Desulforapulum autotrophicum HRM2: one gene and its partner. The protein of the gene in region 2 interacts with the protein of the main gene of each other region in a pairwise test. Links are inferred from orthologs where the notes say so. Each region holds a gene or a part of one and is shown on either strand. Other genes may lie near its edges.

Region 1 (3,163 bases), 290 kb from region 2 along the record:
CATGCCAAAGAGGATGCCCTGTTGTTCCGGGATGTTTAAAAAGTTCCTCACAGGATCAGGAAACTGACCCAGGGCACCCTGGAAACAGCTTGAAATGCCGTGTTCTTCCATGATCAGGGCAAGTGTCTGGGCATAGATGCCCATATCAACGGCCCCCATGATGTTAAGATAGCGCTCCATGGTTAAAAACAGGGCATGGGGGGCGTCAAAAAAGGTCCAGTTGCGCAGCATGGCAAGCATCCTGGCCTGTTTGTCCTTGCGGTCAATTCCCATTGACGAATAAAGGGCGTTTGCCGATCCAAACTGGCGATCCCGGTGGATGCCCCTGTATTTGACCCGCCAGTCAAAATCGGGATTTGGCTCCATGCCGGTCATCACCGCCTTGACCAACCTGTCCTTGAGTTCGTCTTTTTTTGCTCCTGAAACAACATAAACCTGCCAGGGCTGGACATTGCAGTTGGAGGGGGCTAACTGGGCCGTGGTAAATATGTTGACCAGGGTTTCCCGGGGTACGGGTCGGTCCAGAAAACTGCGAACTGAACCCCTTTGTTTCAATAGGGCACTCATTGTCATGGTGGATCAATCCTTGTATTTAAAATCATTTAAACCATCAGTTTTTTTTCCTGAGTTGCCTTGTGTCACCAACGCGGATGGTCAGGTTGATCGAGTCAAAATATTCGATCAAAGGAATCACATATTTTCTGGATATATTTGTCATATCCTTGAATTCAGGGGTGGTTATTTCTCCCTTTTCCTTGAGAACCGTCACAAGGGCCGTTTCAAGCTTCTCAATCTCCCGGGCGTCAAAGTAGAGGTCGTCCTTGGTCTTGACAAGGATTTTCTCGTCGATGAGCATGTGGAGGACATCCGTGGCATTTTTCTGGTCCACGTCCAGGTCTGTGCAGATGGTTCTGAAAAAGGGCGGGGTAAGCCCGGCATTTTGGTAGATGGCGGCAATTTTCTGTTTGACCTCTTCCTGGTCGATTTCAAGGGCCACCTCATGGGTGGCAAGCCTGACCGTATTCTGCTCCTGTTCAACCTTGCCGTCCTTGGCAAGCCTCGCAATTACAAGGGGAAACAGTTTTGAATCCTTGTCCCTCAGCGCCCTGAATTTAGATTTGAGCTCCTGCTTGGGCATTCCTTCTTTCAGGGGGTTGTTCCGGTGGTATTCGGCAAGTTTTTCTTCCATCTGGGCCGCAAGCAGGTCGAACATCTTGCCATGCACAAAGATGCGCCGGTCCTTGTCGGCCAGGACAACGGTTCGATTGGCAAGCATTTTCTGAAGCACTGTGTCGAGCTTTTTATCTGAAATATGGGTCATCAGCCTCAGGTCGGAAAAGGGAGCTCCCTGGAATCCGCTTTCTTCTATGAAGAACGAGAGGGTCTCCTCATCGCTGCTTGAGATCAGGCGGGATAGTCCCTGGATGATTTTTTCGTCAAAGAGTTTGTGTTTTTTGGGCATGGGGTTTAAGACCTGACCCCCACCAAGGGTCTTGATGGGTGAGTAGCTTCTGAGGACAAATCGGTCCCCCTTGAGACAGCATACTGGGGATTCCAGGCGGATCTGGACACAGGCTGTATCTCCCGGTTGCAGTTCTTCCCTGTCCAGGAGCACCAGGTTGCCGAGAATTTCGCTGGTTCCGGAATGGAAGCGTATGCGGGTTCTTGCCTTGGCCGGTTTCGGGTTGGTCGCAAGGTAGATAAGTTCTGCATCCACCATGTGGCTGGGGTGCAGGGTGTCCGGGGTCGACAGAACATCCCCCCGGTTGATCGCCTCCTTGTCCAGCCCCTGGAAATTGATGGCCGTCCGGGTGCCTGCTGCAACCGTGTCAACGCTTTGTCCGTGGACCTGGATGCCCCGCACCTTGGAGGTGATCCGTGACGGGAAAATCATGATGTTTTCTCCGGTATCGATTTTGCCCGACGCAAGGGTGCCGGTAATGACCGTGCCAAAGCCTTTCATGGAGAAAACCCGGTCCACTGGCAGGCGGAATATCGGCGAAAAGGGCCGTTCCGGAATTTGATGACAGATGCGGTCAAGGGTGGTGCGGAACAGATCAAGGCCCTGGCCCGTGGTCGACGAGACCGGAACAATGGGGGCATCCTCGAGAAAGGTTCCCCGGGTGAACTCCTGGATATCCTCAATGGCAAGTTCCATGAGCTCTTCGTCCACCAGATCTATCTTGGTAAGGGCAATGAACCCGTATTTAATGCCCATGAGGGTACAGATTTCCATGTGCTCCCGGGTCTGGGGCATGACGGCCTCGTCTGCGGCAATTGCCATGGCCACAAGATCGATGCCGCTGGCCCCTGCCACCATGTTTTTTATGAACCGTTCATGGCCCGGAACATCCACGATGCCGACAATCTCGCCGTTGGGCAGGGTGATGGAGGCAAATCCCAGCTCAATGGTGATACCTCGCTCCTTTTCCTCTTTAAGGCGATCGGTTTCAATGCCGGTTAACGCCCGGATCAGGCTGGTTTTTCCATGGTCAATGTGGCCTGCGGTGCCTAGTATGATCTGGTTCAAGGTCAGGGCTCCTGTTTACTTTTTGGGTTTGCGTTTTTTGATCATTTCCATAAGATAAGCAGCACCTACCAGTCCGATGCCCGTGAGGGCACCTGCAAAGATGCTCCAGTCAGGCCTGAAGATTCTGGCAATTAAAACTCCAAACACAAGCCCGAGTATTAGTCTTACAATAAATATGTAGAAATTGTTCATGTTTGTTTTGCATCCTTATTAAGGGGTGATAGGGGGAAATCATAGTCAAACTTTGGTCAATGGTCAATATCAAATTCCCCGTGGGCCAGGGTACCCTTTATGAACCGCCTCGGGTTTCCAGCGTTGGCATGAAATTAAACGAGGAATCTTGTGGAATCAGGGCCACCCCTTATAAACCGGGTTAAGTTCCCGGTTAGTCATCCCACTTTGATGAGAACGGCGCCTGCAACAATGAGGCAGGCACTGATGGTTCTTCCCACGGTCAGGACCTCCCGGAACACAAGGTAGCCAATGGCAAGGCTGAAAATGGTGCTGATCTGGCGCAGGGCCGATGCGTAGCTGGCGTAGGCCTCCTGAAGTCCCATTCGAAACGAGACAAAGGAGAGCAGCATCACCAGACCACCCCCCAGGAGGGTCAAAGGAGCGGCTGCGAACGCTCGG
Region 2 (3,066 bases):
GAGAAATCCCCGCAGTGCGGCAAGGGTGACCGGTTTCAGGTTCAGGTCAAAGAAGTTGCCTGCATACTCAATGACGATTTCCTTGAACGGTCCCTTGACCAGCTGGGACTGCATGAGCCCCATTTTTTCGGCAAGAAAAAGGTAGGGTTTGAGTTTTGTCAGAAGTTCGCCCGTGACCGAAGGCACGTTCACGGCATTGATGATGGTGTCTCGTTTCAGATAGGCAATGATCTGGTTGGCCACGGCCACGGCCACATTGGTCTGGGCCTCTTTGGTGGATGCGCCAAGATGGGGTGTGGCAATAACCTCGTCAAGGGTCAGGAGGGGGTTGTCCTTGGGCGGCTCTTTTTCAAACACGTCAAGGGCTGCCCCTGCCACTTTTTTGGATACGATGGCGTCATAGAGGTCTTTTTCTTCGATGATGCCGCCCCTTGCGCAGTTGATGATCATCACCCCGGTTTTCATCATGGAAAAAGCCTGTTTGTCGAGCAGATGGGTGGTGGCTTCGATTTTTGGCACATGGATGGTGATGTAGTCACTTCGCTGGTAGAGCTCTTCCAGGGTTACGCTTTCAAAGCCGGCTTTTTCAATGTGGTCGGCTGAGATGTTGGGATCAAAGATGACCACCTGCATCTTAAGGCCCTGGGCAAGTCTTGCCACGATGGAGCCGATGTTGCCGAACCCGATGACGCCAAGGGTCTTGTTGAACAGCTCCCGGCCCTGGAGGTTCTTTTTTTCCCACAGGCCCTTTTTAAGGGTGGCCGTGCCCCTGGGAATGTTTCTTGTCAGGGCCATCATCATGGATATGGCGTGCTCAGCCGTTGTGACCGTGTTGCCCCCGGGGGTGTTCATCACGGCAACCCCGTGGCGTGTGGCCTCGGGAATATCCACATTATCAAGGCCGATGCCGGCCCTTCCCACGACCTTGAGGTGGGTTGCTGCATCCAAAATATCCTTTGTCACCTTTGTGGCGCTTCTGATGGCAAGGGCATGGTAATCTCCGATGATCTCCTTGAGTTCCTGGGGGGAGAGCCCCGTGATCACGTCAACGTCAATGCCCTCTTCATTCTTGAAAATATCAATTCCGGCCTGGTCCATTTTGTCGCTGATCAGTACTTTCATCGTTAATTCTCCCGTTCAAAGGTCTGCATGAAATTGACAAGAGCCTCAACTGCCTCCATGGTGGTTGCATTGTAGAGGGATGCCCTGCAGCCACCAACGGACCTATGCCCCTTTAGACCACCAAGACCTCTGGCCGTGGCCTTTTCAACAAACGTTTTTTCAAGCTCTTCCGTGGGCAGGCGGAAGGTGACGTTCATGAGAGACTGGCTGTCAGGGGCAGCCGTTGTCCGGTAAAAGTCGCTGTTGTTGATGAAATCGTAGAGCATTTTTCCCTTGGCAATGTTGTGGGCCTCCATTTTCTCAAGGCCTCCCACAGTCTCTTCCAGCCATTTGAGAACCAGCTGGATGGTATAGATGCCAAAGCAGGGGGGGGTGTTGTACATGGAGTTCTTTGACGCATAGGTGGCATAGCGCAGCATTGTGGGAATCTCATCCGTGGCAAGATCGAGCATCTCCTTTTTGAGAATGACCATGCATACGCCCGACGGGCCGATGTTTTTCTGGGCGCCGGCATAAACCATGCCGAATTTGTCCATGTCAAGGGGCCGGCTCATAAAGTCTGATGACATGTCCGCCACAATGGGCACTCCGTTGGTGTCGGGAAAGGCGTGCCACTGGGTTCCCTTGATGGTGTTGTTGCTGGTGATGTGCACATAGGCGGCATCCTTGTTAAACGAGATATCCTTTGGAATGTAGGAAAAATTTTTGTCTTCCGAGGATGCCACAACGGAATAATTTTTATGGAGAATCTTTGCCTCGTTAATGGCCTTGGTGGACCAGGTGCCGGTGTTGATATAATCGGCGGACCGGCCATTGGTTAAGAAGTTCATGGGAGCCATGGCAAACTGGAGGCTGGCACCGCCCTGGACAAACAGTACATGGAATCCATCGTCAAGGCCAAGAAGTCTTTTTGTCCTTTCAACGGCATCGTTGATCACTGCGTCAAACCAGGAGGATCTATGGCTTATTTCGATGATGGACATGCCTGAACCGTCGAAATTGAGGAACGAGGATTGGATCTCCTGAAGAACCGGAAGGGGAAGGGCTGCGGGTCCTGCATTGAAGTTGAAGATTCGATTGTCGATCATGGTGCTCTCCTTTATTTGCTGGCGTTATTGTTGACTGTCCTAGTTGTATTCACGGGTTTTGTGAAAGTTGATGTCCGGCCACGCTTCAACGGCAAATCCAAGCTGGTACTCGCTTGTGGTAAGAAATGTGGTCCAGCCTTCAGAGTCAATGGCAAGGCTTGACTGGTTTTCCCTTGTAAATCGTTTGAAAATTTCGCTGTCTGTACAGGTGACCCAGCGGGCCACGGAAAGGTCCACGGGTTCGTACCCGGCAGATACGCTGTACTCGGCCTTGAGTCTTGCCATGGTTACGTCAAACTGCAGGGCACCCACGGCGCCAAGGATGTAGTCGTTGCTGATGCTGGGGCGGAATACCTGGATGGTTCCCTCTTCAGCAAGCTGGAGCAATCCTTTTTGAAGGGACTTTGTCTTGAGGGGGTCCTTGAGGATCACCCGCCTGAAGTGCTCCGGGGCAAAGCTTGGAATACCCAGGAACTTTAATGGCTCCTTGTCGGTAAAGGTGTCGCCGATCTTGATGGTGCCGTGGTTGTGAATGCCGATGATGTCTCCGGGAAATGCTTCATCCACATTGTTTCGTTCCTGGGCCATGAAGATGGTGGCGTTGGACAGGATGATTTCCTTGCCGATTCTGTGGTGGCGAACTCGCATGCCCCGGGTGAATTTGCCCGAACAGATTCTGAAAAAGGCGATCCTGTCCCTGTGGGCAGGGTCCATGTTGGCCTGTATTTTAAAGGTGAAACCTGAAAATGCCGTTTCATCCGGGGATACGGTGCGGGTTGCGGTTTTTCTTTTGCCCGGTGGGGGTGCCATCTCAACAAAGGCGTCGAGCATCTCTTTTACCCCGAAGTTGTTGATG

What was found.
Region 1: the proteins of serC (region 2) and selB interact in binary tests that used the Escherichia coli proteins (3 or more experiments, as listed by UniProt). The link is inferred for Desulforapulum autotrophicum HRM2 from one-to-one orthologs.

The regions. Positions count from the first base shown.
Region 1 is NC_012108.1:3,728,491-3,731,653, reverse strand. Bases 71-3,020 are described here. They hold selB (selenocysteine-specific translation elongation factor), read right to left. Parts: upstream 2,531-3,020; coding sequence 611-2,530; downstream 71-610. Other genes in these bases: HRM2_RS16270 (DMT family transporter), read right to left, coding at 2,920-3,020; HRM2_RS27140 (hypothetical protein), read right to left, coding at 2,546-2,722; HRM2_RS16280 (nitroreductase), read right to left, coding at 71-573. Also shown: more of HRM2_RS16280, read right to left, coding at 1-70; more of HRM2_RS16270, read right to left, coding at 3,021-3,163. UniProt on the Escherichia coli protein: Translation factor necessary for the incorporation of selenocysteine into proteins. It probably replaces EF-Tu for the insertion of selenocysteine directed by the UGA codon. SelB binds GTP and GDP.
Region 2 is NC_012108.1:4,013,915-4,016,980, reverse strand. Bases 168-3,020 are described here. They hold serC (3-phosphoserine/phosphohydroxythreonine transaminase), read right to left. Parts: upstream 2,211-3,020; coding sequence 1,125-2,210; downstream 168-1,124. Other genes in these bases: HRM2_RS17535 (peptide chain release factor 3), read right to left, coding at 2,250-3,020; serA (phosphoglycerate dehydrogenase), read right to left, coding at 168-1,122. In the rest of the region: more of serA, read right to left, coding at 1-167; more of HRM2_RS17535, read right to left, coding at 3,021-3,066. UniProt on the Escherichia coli protein: Catalyzes the reversible conversion of 3-phosphohydroxypyruvate to phosphoserine and of 3-hydroxy-2-oxo-4-phosphonooxybutanoate to phosphohydroxythreonine. Is involved in both pyridoxine and serine biosynthesis.